One region of the Leifsonia sp. McL0608 genome, then DNA from elsewhere that is predicted to be linked to it. Evidence: predicted binding sites of a transcription regulator. Region 1 holds the regulator's gene; the other holds the start of a gene.
What was found. The regulator HrcA, encoded in region 1, represses chaperone genes, less so after heat shock. The targets are predictions, from matches to a motif close to TTNGCACTCGNNNNNNNCGAGTGCNAA.
Positions count from the first base shown of each region.

Region 2: the regulator HrcA is predicted to act here: its motif matches at 1,540-1,566, upstream of groL (chaperonin GroEL).

Region 1 is NZ_CP154826.1:1,702,311-1,706,692, forward strand. It holds gene hemW (radical SAM family heme chaperone HemW) at 1-630, shown strand, start outside; gene AAYO93_RS08045 (DUF4870 domain-containing protein) at 627-1,001, opposite strand; gene AAYO93_RS08050 (DUF4870 domain-containing protein) at 1,088-1,621, opposite strand; gene hrcA (heat-inducible transcriptional repressor HrcA) at 1,836-2,858, shown strand; gene dnaJ (molecular chaperone DnaJ) at 2,885-3,994, shown strand; gene AAYO93_RS08065 (16S rRNA (uracil(1498)-N(3))-methyltransferase) at 4,002-4,382, shown strand, end outside.
Region 2 is NZ_CP154826.1:2,864,495-2,868,876, reverse strand. It holds gene msrB (peptide-methionine (R)-S-oxide reductase MsrB) at 1-19, opposite strand, end outside; gene AAYO93_RS13660 (DUF3263 domain-containing protein) at 174-470, shown strand; gene AAYO93_RS13655 (LytR C-terminal domain-containing protein) at 488-1,042, shown strand; gene AAYO93_RS13650 (cold-shock protein) at 1,228-1,431, shown strand; gene groL (chaperonin GroEL) at 1,637-3,256, shown strand; gene AAYO93_RS13640 (hypothetical protein) at 3,416-4,000, shown strand; gene AAYO93_RS13635 (sensor histidine kinase) at 4,113-4,382, opposite strand, start outside.

The DNA of each region.
Region 1 (4,382 bases):
TCCCTCGACGACTGGAAGCGCTCACTCGACTCCGCGATCGCCTGCCGTCCTGACCATCTCTCCGCCTACGCGCTGATCGTCGAACCCGGCACGAAGCTCGCGCGGCAGATCCGGTCGGGTGTCGTGGCCGAGCCAGATGACGACCTCGAGGCCGACATGTACGAAGCGGCGGATGCGCGGCTCGCGGCGGCCGGCTACGGCTGGTACGAGGTAAGCAACTGGGCGACGGATGATGCCCACCGGTCGCGGCACAACCTCGCTTACTGGCAGGGGCACGACTGGTGGGGCGTCGGCCCCGGCGCCCACAGCCACGTCGGCGGAGTGCGCTGGTGGAACGTGAAGCATCCGTCCGCGTATGCGGGGCGGATGGCGGCGGATGAGTCTCCCGCAGCCGGTCGCGAGACCCTCGACGCAGAAACCAGGCGTGTCGAGCGGGTGCTGCTGCTCACGCGCATCCGCGACGGATTGGCGACAAGCGAACTCGACCCCGCTGGTCGCCTGCAGGTCGCCGGCCTCATCGCGGACGAACTCATCGACGCGAAAGCCGCCCTGCGCGGATCAGTCGAGCTGACCCTGCGAGGGCGGCTTCTGGCCGACGCTGTCGTGCGCCGGCTGCTCACGTCGAGCTAGCTGACGAAGCGGATCGCGATCGGGTAGACGTAGGGCTGGCCGGCATTGGCCTTCACCGCGGCGATGATGCTGAACACGATGTTCACCACCCAGACCGCGAGCAGGATGAGCAGGCCGATCCCCACGACCAGCAGAACCCAGCCGACCACGTACGCGATCGCGAGCGTTATCTGGAAATTGAGTGCGGTGGCCGTGTGCTCCCGCACGAACGGTCCGCGATCCTTGAGGACGAGGTAGCCGATCAGGGCGGGGATGAAGTTGAAGAAGATACCGCCGATGTGGACCAGGGTCGCCCACAGCCGCTCGTCGGCCGGGTTCATCTGCGGCGTCGGCTGGTAAGGCTGGGCCGGAGGGGGCGTTGCGTCAGACATCATTACTCCTTGGGTGCCCGGGTGGGCGCTCGATTGACAGCCCCCACCCTAGGACACACCGTCGTCGCAGCCGCGGAAGGCGGCGGCTACTTGATGAAACGGAAGTTGAACGGATAACGGTAGGTACCGCCGCCGTTGACCCGCACGAAGCCCAGGATCGAGAACACGAGGTTCACGATGTAGAGCACCCACGGGATGAGGAGCGAGAACACGAAGGAGATCGGCCAGGCAGGCGTCGCCAGCAGGATCGACCCGAGGATCACCGACACGAGCCAGGCGAGGATCCACGTGATCTGCCAGTTGAGCGCCTCCTTGGATTCCTGACGGGTCAGCGCGCCCCGGTCCTTGAAGACCAGGAAGATGATCAGCGAAGGAAGGAACCAGAGGATTCCGCCGAGGTGGGCGAAGGAGGCCCACTGCTTGTCCTCGGCGGCCGTGAGCGGTGCACCTGGCACGGGCGCCGGCGCGGCGTACGGCTGCTGGGGCGGGACCCCGGCCTGCTGGGGCGGGACGTTCGAGTACGGCTGCTGCGGCGGTACCGGCTGCTGCGGTGGAACCGGCTGCTGCGGTGGGATTCCCGAGCCTGTCGGGTCGACGGGCGGCTGGTTGGGGTCGGTCATGATCGGTGCCTTTCATTCCAGTGGAACTAACGGACCTGCTCGGTAGGCGCGTGCACCTTTCGATGTGATCGATCCGGGCGATCGTGCGAACTCATGCATAAGTTACTGCCGTGAAACTGCCGCGTGCAATGATTCGTTGGCGTGTCGACGCGATATGATTAGCACTCAGGCTAAACGAGTGCTAACAGGTCGGTGTCAGGGAGGCGACGAGAAGATGGTGTCGGATCGGAGCCTCGAGGTTCTCCGCGTGATCGTGCAGGACTATGTCGCCTCACGCGAGCCCGTCGGTTCGAAGAGCATCGTCGAGCGCCACGCGTTCGGAGTGTCTGCGGCGACCATCCGCAACGACATGGCGGCCCTCGAAGACGAGGAGCTGATCGCGGCGCCTCACACGTCGTCCGGCCGTGTTCCGACCGACAAGGGCTACCGCGTCTTCGTCGACCAGCTCGCCGATCTCAAGCCCCTCACCCACGCGCAGCGCCAGGCGATCGAGGTCTTCCTCGGGCAGTCCGTCGACCTCGACGACGTGCTCGCACGCACGGTCCGCCTCCTCTCGCAGCTCACGCACCAGGTCGCGTTGGTGCAGTATCCGTCGGTCTCGCGCTCCCGCATCCGGCACATCGAGTTCGTGACTCTTGCACCGCAGCGTCTGCTGAGCGTGCTGATCACCGATTCGGGCGCCGTGGAGCAGCGCGTGATCGAGGTTCCGCAGGAACTGGACGACCAGCGCATCGCGCAGGTGCGCGCATCCGTGAATGCGGCGACCGCAGGGCTTTCCCTCGCCGAAGCCGCCACGCGCCTCCGCGCCCTCGCAGAGGATGAGTCGGAGCCGGGACATGCCGTGATCGTCCCGGTGGCGCGCACGCTCGTGGAGCAGATCGAGGCCAACCGCCAGGACAAGCTGCTGATGGCGGGCGCTGCGAACCTGGTGCGCACCGAACACGATTTCACCGGAAGCATCTATCCGGTGCTGGAGGCGATCGAGGAGCAGGTCATCCTGCTCCGGCTGTTCGGTGAGATGGCGACCGACCAGCACGGCGTCTCCGTCTCGATCGGCCGCGAGAACGCACCGTTCGGCCTCGCCGAGACGAGTGTGCTGACCAGCGGCTACACCTCTGCGACCTCCGGCATCGCCCGGCTGGGCGTGCTCGGCCCGACCCGCATGGACTATTCGAACAATATGGCGGCCGTCCGTGCCGTCGCCCGATACCTCTCCCGACTGCTCGGCGAGAACTAGCAATCGACAGTTAAGGAACTGCCTACGTGGCTGACCACTACGAAGTACTCGGCGTCGACCGCAACGCCACCCCCGATGAGATCAAGAAGGCATACCGCCGCCTCGCGCGCGAACTGCACCCCGATGTGAACCCGAGCCCCGAGGCATCGGAGCGGTTCAAGCTGGTCACCCACGCGTACGACGTGCTGAGCGACCCCCAGCAGCGGGAGCAGTACGACCTCGGGCCGCAGGCCGGCTTCCCCGGCGGCGCCGGCAACTTCGGCAACTTCGGCGACATCTTCGAGACGTTCTTCGGCGGTGGCGGAGGAGGCGGTCGCGGCCCCAAGTCGCGGCGTGAGCGCGGCCAGGATGCGCTGCTGCGCGTCGAGGTCGACCTCGACGAGGTCATCTTCGGCACGCACCGCGACCTCGAGGTCGACACGGCGATCGTCTGCGAGACCTGCAACGGCTCCTGCTGCCAGCCGGGTACCGCCCCGGTCACCTGCGACATCTGCCACGGCACCGGGAGCATCCAGCGCTCCGTCCGCTCGCTCCTCGGCAACGTGATGACGTCGAGCCCCTGCGGAACGTGCCGCGGGTTCGGCACCGTCATCGTGACGCCGTGCGTGACCTGCCAGGGCCAGGGTCGCGTGCGCGCGCGCCGCACGGTGCCCGTCGACATCCCCGCCGGTGTCGACACCGGCCTGCGCCTGCAGATGCCGGGCAGCGGCGAGGCCGGCCCCGCCGGCGGACCGAACGGCGACCTGTACCTCGAGATCAAAGTGAAGCACCACGATGTCTTCAGCCGCGACGGTGACGACCTCCTCTGCACCCTCGAAGTGGCGATGACGGATGCGATCCTCGGCACGCACGCGAAGGTCCGGGCTCTCGATGGCGACATCGAGATCGAACTGAAGGCCGGCGTCCAGAGCGCAGACATCATCACGGTGAAGGATCGCGGGATCACGCACCTCCGTGGCAGCGGACGCGGCGACCTGCGGGTCGGCATCCAGGTCGTCACCCCGACGAAGCTCGACCACAAGGAGCGGGAGTTGATCAAACAGTTCGCATCCACGCACAAGCAGGAGGCGCCGGGCCTGGCCCGGTTCCAGCAGGGGTTGTTCGCGAAGCTCCGCGACCGTTTCCTCAACGTCTGAGCGCGGCGTGAGCTCCCTCTACCTGCGCGAGGACCTCGTGTCGACGTCGGTCGGCGAGCGGTTGTCGATCGTCGGCGCCGAGGCGAAACACGCGGCGACGGTGAACCGCACGCGACCGGGCGAAACGGTGACGATCGGGAACGGGCGCGGGCTGATGGCGACGGGGTCGGTGATCGCGGCGACGCCATCCGAGCTCACGATCGAGGTGGGTTCGGTCTCGCGGCTCGAGCGGCCCACTCCACTGCTCTCCCTTGCCCAGGCGCTCGCCAAAGGCGATCGCGACGAACTCGCGGTGCAGGCTTCCACGGAGCTCGGGATCGACGAGGTGCTCCCGTGGGCGGCCGAACGGTCTGTCTCGCGCTGGGACGGACCCAAGGTGGCGAAAGGC
Region 2 (4,382 bases), 1.2 Mb from region 1:
TCGTGACGTTGTACTCCATGGGCCAGGCGTCCTTCCTGCATCGATCAGGCCTGAGAAAGGCCCGTTTCAACCCTAAACGTCATCACACGACCTGCCCGCCCGCTTGGGCGAACACTCAGACACGCGCAAATAGTATGAAGCGCAAGTCAGGGGTCGGTCGAGAGAGGTGAGCGATGGCGGAAGCATCCAAAGATCGCACCCGCTCTTCCGGGACCACCGATGAGCTGACCGAACGCGACGAGGCGATCCTCGCCTTCGAACGGCAGTGGTGGCGCCACGCCGGGGCGAAGGAGCAGGCTATCCGCCAGGACTTCGGACTGTCGGCGGCGCGGTACTATCAGCTGCTCGGCGCTCTGATCGATTCGCCGGCCGCACTCGCCCACGACCCTATGCTCGTCAAGAGGCTGCAACGCCTCCGCGACGCACGAACGGCCGCGCGCAGCGCGCGAACGCTGACGCCCCACGACTGAGGACCCCCACCGAACCGATGGCAGAGAAATTCCCGAAGGACCGCTTCGACGCGATCCCCGACGACATCCAGCGTGTCGGCGCGCACCGAGCTCCTCACCAGAAAGGTCGCGGCTGGATCGGCTTCGCGTGGGCCGCGGTCGCCACCATTCTGCTGGTCGGCGTGGGTGTGTTCGGGCTCTACCTCATCAATGGCAGCATCGCTTTCAACGGCTCCCCGGCGGGTACCCCGTCGCCGTCGATCACCTCGACCCCGACACCGACCATCGTCCCGACGGTCGACCCGAAGCTGAATGTCACCGTGCTCAACGGCACGACGACCGCCGGCCTGGCGAACCAGGTCGGCGATGCACTCGCCGCCAAGGGATGGAAGGTCCAGTCGCGCGCCAACGCGAGCCAGTCCAACATCACGAGCACCGTGGTCTACTACTCGGACCCGAAGAACGAGGCAGCTGCACTCGGCGCCGCCCAGTCGTTGCCGGGTGCGACGGTCATGCTGACGCAGGATTTCGCCGAGACGGGCGCCGACCTCACCGTGGTCGTCGGCAGCGATTACAAGGCTCCGACGGGATAGCGCTTCTCATCTGGGATTCCGGTCGCCGATGTTTCCGGCGTGTTTAATTCATGCGCAATTCGGGTAATTTCACGACCTATTGGCGAAATCGCCATTCATTGCGGGCCCCGAAAGCATTAGTATCTGGTTTCAACGCGCTGGTGAATGTGCTACGCGTGGACGAAACACAGCAATGGGAGTAATACATGGCGAACGGAACCGTGAAGTGGTTCAACGCTGAAAAGGGCTACGGCTTCATCACCGTCGATGGTGGGGGACAGGACGTTTTCGTTCACTACTCCGCAATCGACATGAGCGGCTACAAGGTTCTCGAAGAGGGCCAGCAGGTCGTATTCGAGGTCGGTACCGGCAACAAGGGCCCCCAGGCCGAGTCGGTGCGTCTGGCGTAGCACAGCACGACTACTGATTCGAACGCCGTCCGGTTCTCCGGGCGGCGTTCGTTCGCGTCCAGCGTGTCTGTTCACTTGCACTCGCGGCATCCGAGTGCCAGAATCGTTCTAGCACTCGACGCATTCGAGTGCTAACAATGAACCCGGGCATTCGCCCGGAAGTTCCGTATCTTTCGCAGACGTCCGGGAGGGACGAAAAACAACCATGGCAAAGATCATTGCTTTCAACGAGGACGCGCGCCGCGGCCTCGAGCGTGGCCTGAACATTCTGGCCGACACCGTGAAGGTGACGCTTGGCCCGCGCGGTCGCAACGTCGTGCTCGAGAAGAAGTGGGGCGCTCCCACGATCACCAACGATGGTGTCTCCATCGCCAAGGAGATCGAACTCGACGACCCGTACGAGAAGATCGGTGCCGAGCTCGTCAAAGAGGTCGCGAAGAAGACCGACGACGTCGCAGGTGACGGCACCACCACGGCCACCGTCCTTGCTCAGGCCCTCGTCAAGGAAGGCCTCCGCAACGTCGCCGCCGGCGCAGACCCCATCACCCTGAAGCGCGGCATCGAGAAGGCTGTCGAGGCTGTCACGGCCGAGCTCATCGCCTCTGCCAAAGAGGTCGAGACCAAGGCAGAGATCGCTGCGACCGCGTCCATCTCCGCTGGTGACACCACGATCGGCGAGATCATCGCCGAGGCGATCGACAAGGTCGGCAAAGAAGGCGTCGTCACCGTCGAGGAGTCGAACACTTTCGGCACCGAGCTCGAACTGACCGAGGGCATGCGCTTCGACAAGGGCTTCCTGTCGCAGTACTTCGTGACCGACCCTGACCGTCAGGAGGCCGTGTTCGAAGACCCGTACATCCTGATCGCGAACCAGAAGATCTCGAACATCAAGGACCTTCTGCCTGTCGTCGACAAGGTCATCCAGGCCGGCAAGCAGCTCCTCATCATCGCTGAGGACGTCGACGGCGAGGCTCTGGCCACGCTCGTCGTGAACAAGATCCGCGGCATCTTCAAGTCTGTCGCCGTCAAGGCTCCGGGCTTCGGCGACCGCCGCAAGGCCATGCTGCAGGACATCGCGATCCTGACCGGCGGCCAGGTCATCTCCGAAGAGGTCGGCCTCAAGCTTGAGAACGTCACGCTCGACCTGCTCGGTACGGCCCGCAAGGTCGTCATCACCAAGGACGAGACCACGATCGTCGAAGGCGGCGGAGACCCGGAGCAGATCGCGGGCCGTGTCGCCCAGATCCGCAACGAGATCGAGAACACCGACAGCGACTACGACCGTGAGAAGCTCCAGGAGCGTCTCGCGAAGCTCGCCGGCGGCGTCGCCGTCATCAAGGCGGGTGCCGCGACCGAGGTCGAGCTGAAGGAGCGCAAGCACCGCATCGAAGACGCCGTGCGCAACGCGAAGGCAGCCGTTGAAGAGGGCATCGTCGCCGGTGGTGGCGTCGCACTCATCCAGGCCGGCAAGAACGCGTTCGCGAAGCTCGAGCTGACCGGCGACGAGGCGACCGGTGCGAACATCGTGCGCGTCGCCATCGAGGCTCCGCTGAAGCAGATCGCGATCAACGCAGGCCTCGAGCCCGGCGTCGTCGTCGAGAAGGTCCGCAACCTGCCCGTCGGACACGGCCTCAACGCCGCGACCGGTGAGTACGTCGACATGCTGGCCGCCGGCATCAACGACCCGGTGAAGGTCACCCGCTCCGCGCTGCAGAACGCAGCGTCCATCGCGGGCCTGTTCCTCACCACCGAGGCCGTCGTCGCCGACAAGCCGGAGAAGAACCAGGCTCCGGTCGGCGACCCGACCGGTGGCATGGACTTCTAAGTCCAGCGCAACTCGTGAAGAGGGCGTCTCCTTCGGGAGGCGCCCTCTTTGGTGCGCCCGCCCTTCGTCGAGCACAGGAAAAGTCGCGTCAAGTCGCAACGATAGGGTGATCTTTCCTGTGCTCGACAGGTTTGGGGGCTGAGCGTTTTGGGGGATCATATGCGCACGGGGGCATACACGGGGGTCGCGGGGGTCGTCGTCGCGACTGTCCTGGCGATCGTGCTGAGGGGATGCGCCGCCAGGGCTTCAGAGGAGCCGACCCGAGCGCCGACCTCGGCTGCGACTCCAACGCCGACGAAGGACCTGGCTTTGGCGCTGGACTGCGCCACGCTGGCATCGAACGACGCCGTCTCCTCGCTTCTCGGTGTTGACGCAGGTGCGATCGACGCTGGCATACGCGCAGTCACCGATATCAACCGGACCTTCTCCCAGCTCGAAGCGGCGGGCGGAGGCTCGTGCCTGTGGGGGAGCCCCGAGGCCGCCGATATCGAGAAGCACGGTGCGACGCTGACGATCGAGGTGCTGCCGAACGCTGACGGGGCCTGGACGAAGCTCGCCGAATGGTACCCGTCGACGTCCACTCCCGGCGCGAACTACGGCACCTACCCATCTCGTGGTGGCGACCGCGCCCAGAACTATTGCCACACGGGAAACGACTGGCTGTCCGTGTCGAGCCCGACGGTGAACACCAACGCTGCGGCCGGCACTGTCGCCTTCAGCACATGGGTGCTCGCTCACCACTGATGTGACGACGCTCGAGCACAGGAAAAAGCACCTCAAATCGATCGATTGAGGTGCTTTTTCCTGTGCTCGGCCGCCGCGCCGCGCCTAGGCGCGGGCGCGGGCGCGGGCGCAGCTAGGCGGCGGGCGCGATCGACTGCGGGGCGCTCGGGGAGCCGGCCAGGGGGAGCGCTACGCGGAAGGTTGCGCCGCCGCCCTCGGTCTCGATGACCTCGACGGTACCGTTGTGGGCCGCGACAATCGACGAGACGATCGCGAGCCCGAGGCCGCTTCCGCCGGTCTCCCGGGCGCGGGACGTGTCGGCGCGCCAGAAACGCTGGAAGATCTTCTCGCGGATCTGCGGGGGGATGCCCTCGCCGTGGTCGATCACCTCGAGGATCGCGCG